DNA from 2 places in the Pseudoalteromonas sp. 5Ae-yellow genome. Region 1 is predicted to be linked to the other one. Evidence: predicted binding sites of a transcription regulator. Region 1 holds the regulator's gene; the other holds the start of a gene.
What was found. Region 1 encodes NrdR, which represses ribonucleotide reductase genes. Its sites were predicted from a motif close to AAACACNANATNTNGTGTTT; they were not measured.
Positions count from the first base shown of each region.

Region 1 (8,735 bases):
GCCCTCTACAGCGTTTACTGTCAGGCTTATACCATCAATACATACCGAACCTTTGTACGGAATGTATTTCATTAAATTTTCGTCAGTTGTAAGCCAATATTCTGTTGCTCTGGCGTTTGCTGTAATACTTGTAATTGTTGCGATACCATCAACATGGCCAGACACTAAATGACCGCCTAAACGAGAAACAGGTTGCATGGCTTTTTCAAGATTCACCGTTTGTCCTAAAGCATAGTGAGCAAAACCGGTCAAACTAATCGTCTCATTAGATAAATCCGCACTAAAACCATCAATATGTTTATCAACTACAGTTAAGCAAACACCATTAGTTGCAATGCTGTCACCTAACTTTACGTCTGTCATATCAAGATCAGTACTTTGGATACGAATGGCTAAGTCGCCTTGTTTTTTTTGTAATAAAGCAATTTTGCCTGTGGCTTCTATTATCCCAGTAAACATAGCACTACTCTTTTTATTAAGTGATTTTAATGAGTTTTGACGCGGTGATACGTAAATCGTCACCAATGCGCGCACATTCATTAAATGTTAAATCAACGGTGTTTTGCATACTCGTCAATTCAGGAAAATTAACTAAACTTTTTGCATCATGGCCCATTAGTTTAGGCGCTAAATAAAAAACAAACTCGTCAACTAAATTAAGCTCTGTCATTTTACCAGCAAGTGTTGCGCCAGCTTCAAGCCAAACATTATTAAACTGCAGTTGCCCAAGTTTTTCTAAAACGGCTTGTAAATCAACTTTACCGTTACTTTCACTGACTTCAATATGCTTTACAAAATGCGGCCATTGCAATGATTTATCAACCTTAGTCGTAAATATTATTACATCACTTTGGATTTCAAATAAAGCAAGGTCAGGTGTTAAACGGTTTTGAGAGTCAATTATAACACGCACGGGCTGGCGAAGCGGCAAATCAGTAGGCAGTGTGCAAGGCAGCTCACTTAGTCGCACATTAAGTTTAGCATCGTCTACTAGCACTGTATCGGCACCGGTTAAAATAGCGCAGCTTTTCGCTCGGTATAATTGTACGTCTTGTCGAGCAGCAGGGCTTGTGATCCACTTACTTTGCCCATTTTTAAGCGCTGTTTTACCATCAATACTCGCTGCCATTTTGCAAATCACATAAGGTAAGCCTTGTTCCATACGCTTAAAAAAGCCAACGTTAAGTGCGCGAGCTTGTGATTCGAGTAACCCGTAAGCAACGTCAATACCCGCGTCGCTCAGTATTTTAAGGCCTTTGCCAGCAACTTGTGGATTTGTATCAACCATAGCAGCAATTACTTTTACCACACCGGCAGCTTTTAAGCCTTCGGCGCACGGTGGCGTACGGCCATAATGACTACACGGTTCAAGCGTTACATAAGCCGTTGCACCTTGTGCATTTTTTCCAGCGACAGCCAGTGCATTTACTTCTGCATGACCTTGACCAGCTAATTGATGGAACCCCTCACCAATTATTTGATTATTTTTAACTAAAACACAGCCAACATTAGGGTTAGGTGTGGTAGTAAACCGACCTTTTTTGGCAAGCTCTATGGCGCGTGCCATATACATTTCATCATGTTCAGTAAAAGTAATTTGGTTAAGCATTTATTATACCAATTGCGTTAAATAAGTGGTCCATTATAGCGCTAAGAAAATAGCGCAATAACAAGGCGAAAATTATGACATATAGTTGTTCTATATGAATAATTTTTAACGCAGTGAGTGCGCTATTTAATGCGATAGAATGATCATATTTTTAATAAAATTGGTATTACTCCCCTAAGCGGGCAATTTCTTCGCCAAATTCGCGTATATCTTCAAACGAGCGATAAACAGAGGCAAATCTTACATACGCTACTTTATCGAGCTTTTTGAGGGCTTCCATAATGCATTCACCAACCAAATGGCTTGAAATTTCTCGCTCGCCTGTAGCACGCAACTGCGATTTTATTATATTCACTACTTCGTCTACTTGCTCTGTGCTCACTGGGCGTTTTTCGAGTGCGCGATTTAAGCCATTTAATAATTTATCTTCGTTAAATGGTTCGCGGCTGCCGTCTTGTTTAATAACACGAGGCATAACCAGTTCAGCGCCTTCAAATGTAGTAAAGCGCTCATGGCAGTCGTTGCACTCACGGCGCCTGCGAACTTGATGGCCACCACCAACAAGGCGTGAGTCAATAACTTTAGTATCTTTTGCGGTACAAAATGGACAATGCATAGCTCGGTACTTCCGTTTTAAAACAAAAAAGACCGCGAAATAGCGGTCTTTTATCTTAGCAAAAATTAAGGTCTGTTGCTCTTTCAGGATTTAAATTTGTTTTATCTAGAGCCAATTTAATTGCACTGTGCGATTTATAATCGAATAAACTGAGTCAAAACCCAGCCACAAAGCAAAAACTACTTTTAGAGCCACTTCAAAAACAGCGCAAATTTAATCTCAAAAGATAAACAGCTCCCTAACTGTTGTGCTGTTAATTACTGTTGCTTATGCAATTAAGCGTAAACAGGTAATTTTGCACAAATTGCTTTTACTTTTTCTTTAACTTGCGCCTGTACAGATTCATCAGTGATGTTATCTAGTACGTCACAAATCCAGCCAGCAAGCTCTTTTGATTCTTCTTCTTTGAAACCACGACGAGTGATTGCAGGAGAACCAATACGCAAACCAGATGTTACAAACGGAGAACGTGGATCGTTTGGCACTGAGTTTTTGTTAACTGTGATGTTAGCGTTACCAAGGGCTGCATCTGCATCTTTACCAGTGATATCTTTATCGATTAAATCGAGTAGGAATAAGTGGTTTTCAGTTTTGTCAGATACGATTTTGTAGCCGCGCTCTTGCATTACAGCAACCATTGCTTTTGCGTTTTTAACAACTTGTGTTTGGTATACTTTAAATTCTGGTTGAAGCGCTTCTTTAAATGCCACGGCTTTTGCTGCAATAACATGACATAAAGGACCACCTTGGCCACCAGGGAAAACTGCGCTGTTAAGCTTTTTATAGATTGCTTCGTCGCCACATGCAGAGATAATTAAACCACCACGAGGACCAGCAAGTGTTTTATGCGTAGTTGTAGTTACAACATGTGCATGAGGAACTGGGCTTGGGTAAACGCCTGCCGCAATTAAACCTGCAACGTGAGCCATATCAACAAACAGGTAAGCACCTACTTTGTCAGCAATTTCACGGAATTTAGCCCAATCAACAATACCTGAGTACGCTGAGAAACCACCAATAATCATTTTTGGTTTATGCTCAAGTGCTAGTGCTTCAACCTGTGCGTAATCAATTTCGCCCGTTGTTTCATCTAGTCCGTATTGAATTGCATTGTAAAGCTTACCAGAGAAGCTTACGTGTGATCCGTGAGTTAAGTGACCACCATGAGCTAAGCTCATACCAAGTACAGTGTCGCCTGCTTCTAATAGCGCTAGAAAAACAGCAGCATTAGCTTGCGAACCAGCATGTGGTTGTACGTTTGCGTAGTCAGAACCAAATAACTCGTTAGCACGGTCAATTGCTAATTGCTCAACAACATCAACGTGCTCACAACCGCCATAATAACGTTTGCCAGGGTAACCTTCTGCGTATTTATTTGTAAGCTGTGAACCCTGCGCTTCTAGTACGCGTGGGCTACAGTAGTTTTCTGAAGCGATTAGTTCAATGTGCTCTTCTTGGCGAGCAGTTTCTTTGTTTATCGCGTCAAATAACTCTGGATCAAAATCCGAAATATTCATGCTACGTTCTAACATTGGGGTCTCCTAGGGCAACGTGTATGGTGTTTTTTAGAGGCTTTATTGTACGCTTTAAACGACTCTTTGCCTACGCTCTTAAGTTGAGGATATTTAAACAGGGATTGAAACTATTTCACAGACTTTTTAAGATGATATTTTCTTATAAAACCATAATGATTTTAAATGAATGCTATTTCCTACATTTAATTAGTAAATGCAATTCACTAGATTTAATAGCCTAAAGTTATAAAAAAAGGCGGCTTAACCGCCTTTTTGAATTAATTAACTTAGCCAAGTTTAGCAAGTATTTCTGTACGTAATGCGTCGTAATCGGCCTTTATATCGCTTGCTAGGCATGGTTTTGCTAGTGCGTCGCTAAGTGGTTTTGGCATACCTAATTCAATATTTAAAATACCCTCTACGCTTTCTTTAAACTTAGCAGGATGAGCGGTTGCTAAAAAGATACCCGCAGCACCAGGCGCTCGATTTTCAACAAGACCTTGGTACGCAATAGCAGTGTGGGGCTCTGCAACATAACCCGTTTGTTGAATTTTTTTCATCACCAATTGCGTGTCTTCCTCGTTTACGCTAGTTGAATAAAAGTTATCGTAGCTAAACCAGTTATTATCTAACATTGTTTGCACACGCGGCCAGTTGTTTGGCTTACTTACATCCATTGCATTTGAAAGCGACTCAAGTGTTGCGTTTGGCGTCCAGGTTCTATCAAGCATAAAGCGCGGCACAGTATCATTTTGGTTGGTTGTTGCACTTAATTTACCTACAGGTAAGCCAATAACCGCACCAATCATTGCAGCACATACATTACCAAAGTTGCCACTTGGCACTGATATATGCGCTGTTGCGCGTTTTTCTTTTGGTAGTTGTGCAATGGCCTCAAAGTAGTAACAAACCTGAGCAACTAAACGGCTAATATTAATTGAATTAGCAGAATTAAGCCCAAGTATTGATTTAACTTCTTCATCTAAAAAGGCATTTTTAACCAACTCTTGGCAATCATCAAAACTGCCATCAACTGCGTAACAATGAATATTGTTACCTAACGTAGTAAATAGCTTTTGCTGAGCAAGTGAAATTTTGCCTTTAGGATATAAGATGACAACATCGATATTCGGCTTGTTATAAAAAGCATGTGCAACGGCTGCACCAGTATCGCCCGATGTTGCGGTTAAAATAGTTACTTTTTCATCTTTATTAAATTGCGCTAAACACTCAGCCATAAAGCGACCACCAAAGTCTTTAAACGCAAGCGTAGGACCATGAAACAACTCTAAGCAGTATGTATTCTCTTCAACTTCTACCAGCTTAACTGGAAAGTTAAATGCATTTTTAACCATTTGTGCCACAGTGTCGCTTGGCAGCTCATCACCAATTAGGTGAGATAATATTTTGCCACTGCGTGTAACAAAGTCCATATCAAGCAATGCATCAACATCGGACAGTGGGGCAAGGGATTCAGGGAAAAACACACCTTGATTACGACCCAAACCTGTTTTTACGGCTTCAACGAACGACACTTTTTGTGAGCTATCTTTTAAATTATGTAATTGCATGACTACCTATCCTATAAAACTGTTAATTGACGCGTGCCGTCGTTATCTAATTTACAAATGTGGCAAAAGCCTTGCTCGTTAATGTAATTTGCCTCTAACCACTGCGCGCATTGCTTTGCAGCTTCAAGTGTTTTACATACACTAAACAAGGTAGGTCCTGCGCCCGAAATACTCACTATTTCAGCGCCCAACGCTGGTAAGCTTGCTTTGGCTTCACTAAAACCTTTAATAAGCGGTGCGCGGTAAGGTTCTGCTATTTCATCTTTCATTATGCTAAGTGCATCGTCAAAACGATTAGTCAACAGTAAGCTACTAAATGCCGATAAACGCTGTGCAAACTCAACACTTGCATGCATGCTCAACTCTTTTGGTAAAACCGAGCGCGCTTTTGCAGTGTTGAGTGAAAAACCAGGGAACGCAGCAACGTAGTACCAATTTTCATCAACAGGCAGTGCAATCGATTTATCAGGGATTAAATCACCTGTTAATTGCAAACCACCTAAATAGCATGGCGTGATGTTGTCGTAATGACGACCACCGCTCACTACAGCTTCAAAGTCAGCCATAAGCTCAATAAGCTCAACCTGACTTAAGTTAGTTTGTGCAAACTTATCAAGGGCAGCAAAGGTAGCCACGACCGAGCATGCACTAGAACCAAGTCCAGATCCAATTGGTAAATTCTTTTTAAGCTCGAGCTTTACGCTTGGCATATCAGGCGCAACATGCGCTCTAAAATGTACTAAACACTGGTACGCTAAGTTTTCATTCGCATCACTTGGTAACTTGTGAGCGTAGTCGCCAGTACAAATAAATTCGTCACTTGGTGCTGCACTTACAACGGCTACATCACCTAATAAACTACCATCAATTGGCGCAAGCGCTGCGCCAAGTGCATCAAAACCTACTGCAAAATTACCAATAGACGCCGGAGCATATACTTCAATCATAACGAGCTCCTAGCGCGATAGTGTTTTTAAAATATCAGCAAATACACCCGCTGCTGTTACTTCAGACCCTGCACCATAACCACGAATAACAAACGGACGTGGCTGGTAGTATTGACTTAAAATAGCAAGCGCGTTTTCGCCATCGCGAATTACATTAAGCGCATGTTTTTCATCAACAGCCTCAATACCTACTTTACAGTGACCTTCTTTAATTGTACCTACATAACGAAGTACCTTACCTTCGCTCGCAGCGCTTTGAATGCGGTCATTAAAATCAGCATCTAGGCTTGGTAGTTTTGCCATAAACTCATCAACGCTATCACCTTGTGCAAAACCTTGTGGTAATACTGACTCAACTTCAATATCGCTTAGCTCCAACTTCATACCGGCTTCGCGAGCAATGATCAGTAACTTACGTGCTACATCGGTACCCGATAAATCATCACGAGGATCTGGTTCTGTAAAGCCACTTTCTTTAGCTTTAATTGTGGCTTCAGAAAGTGATAAACCATCTTGAAGTGCGCCAAACATATACGAAAGTGAGCCTGATAAAATACCGCTAAACTCTAGTAACTCATCACCAGCTCCAAATAATGACTGTAAGTTGTCGATAACTGGTAAGCCTGCACCAACATTTGTTTCGTATAAAAATTTACGATTATTCTTTTGTGTTGCTGCAATTAAATCTTGGTAATACGTGTATGAGCTTGTTGTCGCTTTTTTATTGGCAGCAACTACATGGAAACCTGCATTTAAAAAGTCTACATACTGCGCAGCAAGTGCATCTGAAGATGTACAATCTACTAATACCGGATTCACTAAGTGGTTTTGCTTAACAAATTGCTCTACTAACTTTAAATCAAATGCTTGCTCAGATGAGGCCAATTTTTGCTGCCAATCACTAAAAGCGATGCCTTCGTTATCAAGGTGTAATTGACGAGAGTTAGCAACACCATACAAGTTAAGTTTAATATTACGCTTTTCAAGCCAAGCTTGCTGACGTTCAAGCTGATTAATAAGCTCTTGCCCTACTAAGCCACAACCTAGTAAAAACACATCAATTGACGGCACATGCGTGAAAAAGTTTTCATGGCATATTTTTACAGCGTCATTACATAACTCACCATCAATTACCGCAGAAATAGCACTTTCTGTAGAATCCTGTGCAATTGCCACAATATTTACTTGCGCTTGTGCAAGCGATGCAAAAAACTTAGCCGCTAAGCCTCGGTGTGCGCGCATGTTGTCGCCCACTAAAGTAACAATGGCTAAATTACGTTGTACTTGTACAGGCTCAATAAGCCCTGCTTGTAATTCAAGCTCAAATGCAGTTTGTAGCGCATCGAGTGCAAGTGCTAGGTCTGTTTCGTGCACACAAAAACTAATACTAAATTCACATGATGATTGCGTGATCAATACAATTGATACGTTATCGTGAGCAAGCGCGTTAAATACCTTAGACGCCATGCCTACTTTACCTTTCATGCCTGGGCCTGAAACAGTTAACATTGCAAGGTCTTGTAAGCTAGAAAGCGCTTTTACGGGCTCATCAGATGAATAATCGTTACCAATTAATGAGCCTTGTGCGTCTGGGTTATGCGTATTTTTAATTTCACATGGCACGCCTGCTTTAGCACACGGTAAAATTGTTTTTGGATGAAGTACTTTTGCACCAAAGTAAGAAAGCTCCATCGCTTCTTTATAAGATAAAAAATCTACTTTAGTGGCTTTTTTAATATAACGAGGATCAGCACTGTATACGCCATCAACGTCTGTCCAAATTTGACAAATCTCAGCTTCTAAACATGCTGCTGCAATTGCTGCTGAGTAGTCTGAGCCATTACGACCAAGCGTTGTAAGCTCGCCCTTGTCATTACTCGCAGTAAAACCAGGCATGATATAAATAGTTGCAGGATTTTCTTTAAGCACAGCTTGAAAGCGCGCTTTACTTGTTACTAAATCAGCCTCGGCGTCGATATAACCACCAGTTGAGGCGATACAGCTTGTTGCTTCTAAGTATCTTGCATCGTGCGAGTTCAATAAAGCCTGCATTAAAGAAACGCTAACGCGCTCTCCAAAGCTAATTACAAATGCGCGAACTTGATCAGGGCAACACTGTATAAGCGACACGCCATCTAGTTTATTTTTAAGTTCCCTTAGATCTGGCCAGATTGTAACTACTACGCCACTTTTTTCAACGTCAGCTTTTAGGCCTTCACAGCGACTCGCTAATGCTTGCCATTGCTGCGAAAAATCTAAGCCTTGCTCTGCGGCACTTGCGAGTGCAACTAGCGAATCGGTCATTCCACCTGGAGCAGAAAGCACCAATAACATTTCATCTTTTAACTGTGCTTTAACTAACTGAGCTACCTGTTGTAAGCATGCATAATCGGCAAGTGAAGACCCACCAAATTTTAAAACTCGCATTGTTTATGTTCCTCATCCCATAAAACGAAAAAAGGCCTGTGTTCTAAGTGA
Region 1 is NZ_JACGWD010000044.1:14,199-22,933, reverse strand. Features, by position in the region: gene H4J63_RS12730 (riboflavin synthase) at 1-459, opposite strand, end outside; gene ribD (bifunctional diaminohydroxyphosphoribosylaminopyrimidine deaminase/5-amino-6-(5-phosphoribosylamino)uracil reductase RibD) at 476-1,609, opposite strand; gene nrdR (transcriptional regulator NrdR) at 1,776-2,225, opposite strand; gene glyA (serine hydroxymethyltransferase) at 2,501-3,757, opposite strand; gene thrC (threonine synthase) at 4,027-5,310, opposite strand; gene thrB (homoserine kinase) at 5,322-6,257, opposite strand; gene thrA (bifunctional aspartate kinase/homoserine dehydrogenase I) at 6,267-8,684, opposite strand.

Region 2 (8,735 bases), on a different contig from region 1:
TAGGGCAATAGTGGATGTACGCAGCGTCTTCTGGTAATTCCCAGTCAGCAACGTCTTTAATTGAAAACTCACCATCAGCATCATTACGGACATCCGTAAAAGACGTTTGAGTAAACTTATTCGCTTCATCTCTGGCGCTTTTCGACCATACGCCATTCTCGCAATAAAACGCTGTTTTGCCTTCTTGGTGTAAGTTTAATGGCACAGCACTAAACTGGCCACGACCACCACCATGCATAAACAGCACTTCAAATTCATCACTAATATTCATTAGGCGACGAAGGCTAGCTTCACATTTAGCTGTAAGCGCTAAAAACTCTTTACTGCGATGGCTAATCTCCATCACAGACACACCTAGGTCTTGCCAATCTAGAAACTCTTTTTGCGCTTTTTTCATAACCGCTTGCGGAAGCATAGCTGGCCCCGCACAAAAATTATATTTACTCATTACCTTTGCCTCATTCCAGTAATTTAACTACTAAGCATGAACATTTAATACCAATCCGCTAAACCTTTAAAATTTAATGAATAATACCAATCCGCAATAATACTTAATCATTTTGCGGGGCTAAACGTGTCGCTACTTGCGTTAAAAAATTCTCATTTAGAACAACTAAATAGCGAATTTTTTGCCTAGCTATCAACACGTTTTTCCACCCTCAAAATAGATCTCTTAATTAAGCGAATTGGTATGAGTATAATTTCACACCCTATTAATTTTTTTCAACAACATTAAAAAAAGCGGCCAAGGCCGCTTTTTCAATATCAATTATTCTGAAGGAGGATTATCATCCGCTACTTCATCAATAACCGTATCTACTGTTTCAACGTCTTCAATATCAATTAAGTCACTTTCTGTAACTTCAATCTCTTCTATACGTTGTAAACCAACTACTTGCTCTCCGTCAATAGTTCTGATCAAAATAACACCTTGTGTGTTACGTCCAACCGTTGAAACTTCATTAACGCGAGTTCGTACTAAGGTACCACGATTCGAAATAATCATTATTTCATCGTTGTCATCAACTTGCACAGCACCAACAACAGCGCCGTTACGTTCACTCACCTTAATTGATACAACACCTTGTGTTGCACGACTCTTAGATGGGTAATCTTCAAGTTGTGTACGCTTACCGTAACCATTTTCAGTTACCGTTAGAATGGCACCGTCAGTTTTTGGTACAATTAACGATACTACGCGTTGCTCGTCTGGCATTTTAATACCACGAACACCTGTAGCAGTACGACCCATTGGGCGAACACCTTTGAAGCGAATCTCAGGGTTACCTTCTTCGTCTAATACTGGGTTACCGTTTTCATCAACAACTGTTGTTTCTTCAGCTTCTTTGAACCGTACAACTTTACCTGCATCAGTGAACAACATAATTTCGTTGCTACCATCGGTAATATCAACACCAATCAAGCTATCGCCATCATTTAAGTTAACAGCAATGATACCGCTTGCACGTTGACGACTGTAAGCCGTTAATGGTGTTTTCTTAACTGTACCGAATGCAGTTGCCATAAAGATATATTTATCTTCTGCGTACTCGCGTACTGGCAATATAGCAGTAATACGTTCATCAGCTTCAAGTGGTAACAAGTTAACAATTGGCTTACCGCGCGCTGCACGACTTGCTAGTGGTAACTGATACACTTTAAGCCAATATAAACGACCGGCCGTAGAGAAACATAAAATAGTATCGTGTGTATTTGCAACTAACAGACGTTCAATGAAATCTTCATCTTTCATCTTCGTTGCTGACTTACCTTTACCACCACGACGCTGTGCTTCGTAATCAGACAATGCCTGATACTTCACATACCCTTCGTGAGAAAGCGTTACAACAACGTTTTCTTCGGTAATTAAGTCTTCAAGACTGATATCGTGAGCCGCTGCATTAATCTCAGTACGACGTTCGTCGCCATACTGCGCTTTAATTTCAACTAGTTCGTCACGAATAACTTCCATTAAACGCTCAGGTGTTGCCAAAATATAAAGTAGTTCAGCAATTAACTCTAATAACGCTTGATATTCAGTTAATATTTTTTCGTGTTCAAGACCAGTAAGCTTGTGTAAACGCAAATCTAGAATTGCTTGAGCTTGTTGCTCAGAAATATAGTATTGACCGTCGCGAATACCTAAATCATCAGCAAGCCAATCTGGACGGGCTACATTATCTTCGCCTGCTTTTTCAAGCATACCTTGTACATGACCTAATTCCCACGGACGTGCAGTTAAAGCAATTTTAGCTTCAGCAGGTGTAGGTGATTTACGAATAAGCTCGATAATTGGGTCAATGTTTGCAAGCGCAATTGCTAAACCTTCAAGCGTGTGAGCACGGTCACGCGCTTTGCGTAAATCAAACACGGTACGACGAGTTACTACTTCACGGCGGTGAATAATAAACTCTTCAAGCATTTCTTTTAGATTAAAACACTTAGGTTGGTTGTTAATTAATGCAACCATATTCATACCAAACACAGTTTGTAACTGAGTTTGTGAATACAAGTTATTTAAAATAACTTCGCCTACGTCACCACGTTTAATTTCAATAACGATACGCATACCGTCTTTATCTGATTCATCACGTAGTGCACTAATACCTTCAATTTTCTTATCTTTAACAAGCTCAGCAATTTTTTCAATTAAACGGGCTTTATTAACTTGATAAGGAATTTCGTGAACGATGATTGTTTCACGGCCTGTTTTTTCATCGGTTTCGACGTCGGCGCGTGCACGCATGTACACTTTACCACGGCCAGTTAAATAGGCTTGTTCAATGCCTTTTTTACCGTTGATAATTGCAGCCGTTGGGAAATCAGGACCAGGGATATAATCCATTAACTCTAAAATAGTTAAATCAGGATTTTGAATAAGTGCCAAACAACCGTTCACAACTTCAGTTAAGTTATGTGGTGGTATATTTGTAGCCATACCTACTGCAATACCCGACGAACCATTCACTAATAAATTAGGGACTTTCGTAGGTAACACGTCAGGGATGAACTCAGTGCCGTCGTAGTTAGGAACGAAATCAACCGTTTCTTTTTCAAGATCGGCTAATAACTCATGCGACATTTTTGCCATACGTACTTCTGTATAACGCATTGCCGCTGCTGAATCACCATCAACCGAACCGAAGTTACCTTGGCCATCTACAAGCATGTAACGTAGTGAGAATGGCTGAGCCATACGAACTATCGTGTCATAAACTGCACTGTCGCCGTGTGGATGGTATTTACCGATTACGTCACCGACCACACGGGCCGATTTTTTGTAAGGCTTGTTCCAGTCATTACTAAGCTCGTTCATTGCAAACAAAACGCGGCGATGAACAGGTTTTAAGCCGTCACGTACGTCTGGTAATGCACGTCCTACTATTACGCTCATTGCGTAATCTAAATAGGAGTTTTTTAACTCGTCTTCAATATTGACTGGCAGAATTTCATTGGCGAGATCAGTCATTTGATATCACATTCCTTCAGTATCAGCTCTCAACAACCCGGTATTGGGTATTAAGAGTATTGTTATTATTTCTAACAGCCATGCTATCACAATTAATTTTAATTTACAGGCGCAAAACTTTGCGATTTATCAATTTAGCCCTATATAATGGCCTCAGATTGACGAGGAAGTATTTTATGACCGAACATCAAAATGTAGATCACGCAGAAATAGCAAAATTTGAAGCCATCGCTGAGCGTTGGTGGGACCTAGACGGAGAATTCAAACCTCTTCACGAAATTAACCCGTTACGTTTAGACTTTATAGCAAATAAAACGCAAGGCCTATTCGATAAAGAAACACTCGACGTTGGCTGTGGTGGCGGTATTTTAAGCCAAAGCATGGCGCGCATGGGCGCAAAAGTAACTGGCATCGACATGGGGCAAGAGCCTTTAACTGTTGCTAAGTTGCACAGTTTAGAAACTGGCGTAAATGTAGATTATATAAAAGTGCCTGCAGAAGAGTTTGCAACACAGTACCCTGAGCGCTTTGATGTAATAACGTGTATGGAAATGCTTGAACACGTTCCCGACCCAGCATCTATCATTCATGCTGTAGCCGCACTTGCCAAACCAGGCGCGGATGTGTTTTTTTCAACCCTTAACAAAACACCTAAAGCATATTTATACGCGATTGTTGGCGCTGAAAAACTTTTAAAAATGGTACCTGAAGGTACACACGACCATAAAAAGTTTATAAAACCTGCACAGCTTATTTCATGGGCAGAGCAAGCCGGTTTAAAAGTCCGTGCAAGTACAGGGCTTTCTTATAACCCACTATCAAAGCAATATACGCTCAATAGTGACGTTAGCGTAAATTACATACTTTATTTTGAGAAGTTAGCTTAATGGCTAATTCTCAAGCCCCCTTATCCATTATTGAGTACGATGCATTTTTATTTGATTTAGACGGCACCCTACTCGACACCGCTGATGATTTAGGTGCCGCTTTAAACGCAGTCCTTATTAGCAATGAAATAGAACCAGTTAGTAGTGATGTATACCGTCCTGCGGCATCTAACGGCGCAGGCGCATTATTAGAGGCTGGTTTTAAAGAGTTATGGGACAAACAACACCAAAGCGAGCTTATAAAGCAATTAGTTAACGAGTACGCTGCAAACATAGCAAAACACACGCATTGCTTCAGCGGAGTTGAATCGTTACTTATCGCCCTTGATCAGAAAAAGATCAAGTGGGGGATCATGACTAACAAGCCTGGCTTTTTAACCGATCCTTTAGTGGCAGCTATTCCCGCATTGAAAAATGCCAGTGTAGTAATAAGTGGCGACACCTTAACTGAAGCTAAGCCATCACCTTTACCACTGCTGCATTGTGCAAAGCTCATGCAAGTAGAACCAAAGCGCTGTTTGTACATTGGTGATGCACAGCGCGACATACAAGCAGGCAAAGCCGCAGGTATGCATACCGCAACGGCTCTTTGGGGTTACATCCCAAGTAAAGATGAAGCGATAGCTTGGGAAGCCAATTTTAACTGGCTAAGTCCAATTGACGGTTTTAACCATATATAGTGTCATGTTAATTATTAAACACTATATATTGTGATTGTGTTAGTTTTCACACAAAGCTTGCTGATAAAAAAAGCAGTCAAAATTTATTTTTAAAATGCGTAAATTTAGCAGATCATTAGTTGATTTTTGCATATTTCAACTTAAATGATTGTTCGAAGGTGAGTGTCTACTAACACAAATGCGTTATCCCAAAGTTATCCACAAATAGGGGCAATTATGTCCCTTGCAAAACAACTCAGACCACACTATCTTGTGATCTCTAAATTGAACAACACCAGATATTGTGGCCAAATGTTATTCAATTAAATTCGCCAATATGGTGAAACCTATAATAAATGAGTATGTACCTTGCTTCGGCGAGGTATAAAGCATTGGTCAAAATACATAATTCCCAAGGAATACAGGCAAATGAACCAACAGTTATCTGTAAGCAAACGTGACGGGCGCAAAGAGCCACTTGATCTGGATAAGATCCATCGCGTTATTGAATGGGCCGCCGAAGGTTTAAACAACGTTTCGGTTTCGCAAGTTGAATTAAAATCGCATATTCAGTTTTACGACGGTATTCGTACCAAAGACATCCACGAAACCATCATTAAAGCAGCAGCGGATCAGATTTCAAAAGAATCGCCTGATTATCAATACTTAGCTGCACGTTTAGCTGTATTCCATTTACGTAAAAAAGCGTATGGTCAATTTGAACCACCACGTTTATTTGACCACGTAACAAAAATGGTTGGCGATAAACGCTACGATGCTCACTTATTAGTAGATTACACAGAGCAAGAATTAGATGAGCTTGATGCATACCTTGATCATTCTCGCGATCTTAACTTTAGCTACGCGGCTGTAAAACAGCTTGAAGGTAAGTATCTCGTTCAAAACCGTGTATCGGGTGAAATCTACGAAAGTGCACAGTTTTTATATATTTTAGTAGCAGCGAGCTTATTCTCTGACTACCCAAGTGAAACACGCGTTTCTTACATTAAGCGCTTTTACGACGCAGTATCGTTATTTAAAATATCTCTACCAACGCCAATTATGTCAGGTGTACGTACGCCTACTCGCCAGTTTAGCTCGTGTGTATTAATTGAATGTGGCGATAGCCTTGATTCAATTAACGCTACATCATCTGCTATTGTTAAATACGTTTCACAACGCGCAGGTATTGGTATTAATGCTGGTCGTATTCGTGCGCTAGGTAGCCATATTCGTAACGGCGAAGCGTACCACACAGGTTGTATTCCTTTTTATAAGCACTTTCAAACAGCTGTTAAAAGTTGTTCGCAAGGTGGTGTACGTGGCGGCGCTGCAACATTGTTCTACCCGCTTTGGCATTTAGAAGTAGAGAACCTACTTGTACTTAAAAATAACCGTGGTGTAGACGACAACCGCGTTCGTCACCTTGATTACGGCGTACAGTTTAATAAACTAATGTACTCTCGTTTAATTAAAGATGACTACATTACATTATTTAGCCCATCAGATGTGCCTGGCCTTTACGATGCATTTTTTGAAGACCAAGCTGAGTTTGACGCACTTTACGTAAAATACGAACAAGACGAGTCTATTCGTAAAAAACGTATTAAAGCCATTGAGCTTTTCTCTATGTTTGCGCAAGAACGTGCAAGTACAGGTCGTATTTATTTACAAAATGTGGATCACTGTAATACACACAGCCCATTTATTTCTAAAGTTGCGCCAATTCGCCAATCTAACTTATGTTTAGAAATTGCATTGCCAACTAAGCCACTTAACAACGTAAATGACGAAGAAGGCGAAATTGCGCTTTGTACACTTTCTGCGTTTAACTTAGGTGCAATAGAGTCACTTGATGAGCTTGAAGAGCTAGCTGAACTTGCAGTACGCGCACTTGATAACTTACTAGATTTCCAAGACTACCCTGTACCGGCGGCTAAAAATGCAACTATGGGTCGTCGTACACTAGGAATAGGCGTAATTAACTACGCTTACTACCTAGCTAAAAACGGTAAGCGTTATTCAGATGGTAGCGCAAATGCATTAACACATAAAACCTTTGAAGCTATTCAATACTACTTAATGAAAGCATCAAACGAGCTTGCTAAAGAGCGTGGCGCATGTCCTAAGTTTAACGAAACAACGTATTCACAAGGCATTATGCCAACAGATACGTACAAACGTGATTTAGATAAAATTTGTGATGAGCCACTTCATCTTGACTGGGATACACTACGTGCAAATATTAAAGAGCACGGTATGCGTAACTCAACACTAAGTGCATTAATGCCATCAGAAACATCGTCGCAAATCTCTAATGCAACTAACGGTATTGAGCCACCACGTGGACATATTAGCGTTAAAGCAAGTAAAGACGGTATTTTAAAACAAGTTGTTCCTGAGTATGAGCGTTTAAAAGATCAGTACGAGTTACTATGGGACATTCCATCAAACGATGGTTACTTGCAGCTTGTTGGTATAATGCAAAAATTTGTTGACCAAACAATTTCTGCAAATACAAATTATGATCCAAACAAGTTCGAAGGCGGTAAAGTACCTATGCAAGTCTTATTAAAAGACTTACTAAGCGCGTACAAACTAGGTGTTAAAACCTTGTATTACCACAATACTCGTGATGGCGCCTCAGATTCACAAGAAGATACTCCAGAAGTGGAAGATGATGATTGTGAAGGCGGCGCGTGTAAAATTTAACTGCTGATTTTTATTTTAAGCGGGCATTTAGCCCGCTTTTTCTGATAGTTTTTTGAGTGATAAACATGTCTTATACTACTTTTAGCCGAAACCATAATAACCAAATGCAAGAGCCAATGTTTTTTGGCCAAACTGTAAACGTATCTCGTTACGACCAACAAAAATACCCAATTTTTGAAAAGTTAATTGAAAAGCAACTGTCTTTCTTTTGGCGTCCTGAGGAAGTAGATGTAAGTAAAGACCGTTTAGACTTTCAAGCATTACCAGATCACGAAAAGCATATATTTTTAAGCAACTTAAAATACCAAACACTACTTGATAGTGTACAAGGTCGTTCGCCAAACGTGGCTCTACTTCCAATTGTATCACTACCAGAGCTTGAAACATGGATAGAAACTTGGGCGTTCAGTGAAACAATTCATAGCCGCTCATACACGCATATTATCCGTAACGTAACACAAGCCCCTGAACTTATTTTTGATGACATAGTTAGCAACGATAAAATTAGCGAACGTGCTGATGCCGTAACTAAATACTACGATGACTTAATTAACTCTGTTTCGCTTTACAACTTATACGGTGAAGGCAAACACGAGATTAACGGTAAAACAGTTATCATTAATTTATTTGAGCTTAAAAAGAAACTTTACCTTGCAATGATGTCGGTAAATATTCTTGAAGCGATTCGCTTTTACGTAAGCTTTGCATGTTCGTTTGCTTTTGCTGAGCGCGAGCTAATGGAAGGTAACGCTAAAATCATCAAGCTAATTGCACGCGATGAAGCACTTCACCTTTCGGGTACTCAGCATATTTTAAACATTATGCAAGACGGTAAAGACGACCCAGAAATGGCGATTGTTGCTGCCCAGTGCCGCGATGAAGCTATTAAAATGTTTGTTGACGCAGCAGAGCAAGAAAAAGAGTGGGCCGAATACTTATTTAAAGATGGTTCAATGATTGGCTTAAATAAGCATATTTTATGTCAGTACGTTGAATACATTACCAATG
Region 2 is NZ_JACGWD010000026.1:12,589-21,323, reverse strand. Features, by position in the region: gene serC (3-phosphoserine/phosphohydroxythreonine transaminase) at 1-448, opposite strand, end outside; gene gyrA (DNA topoisomerase (ATP-hydrolyzing) subunit A) at 770-3,469, opposite strand; gene ubiG (bifunctional 2-polyprenyl-6-hydroxyphenol methylase/3-demethylubiquinol 3-O-methyltransferase UbiG) at 3,646-4,356, shown strand; gene H4J63_RS09025 (HAD family hydrolase) at 4,356-5,036, shown strand; gene nrdA (class 1a ribonucleoside-diphosphate reductase subunit alpha) at 5,445-7,727, shown strand; gene nrdB (class Ia ribonucleoside-diphosphate reductase subunit beta) at 7,793-8,735, shown strand, end outside.
Region 2: nrdA (class 1a ribonucleoside-diphosphate reductase subunit alpha) is a predicted target of NrdR. The motif match lies at 5,306-5,325, and genes of this name have one in related genera.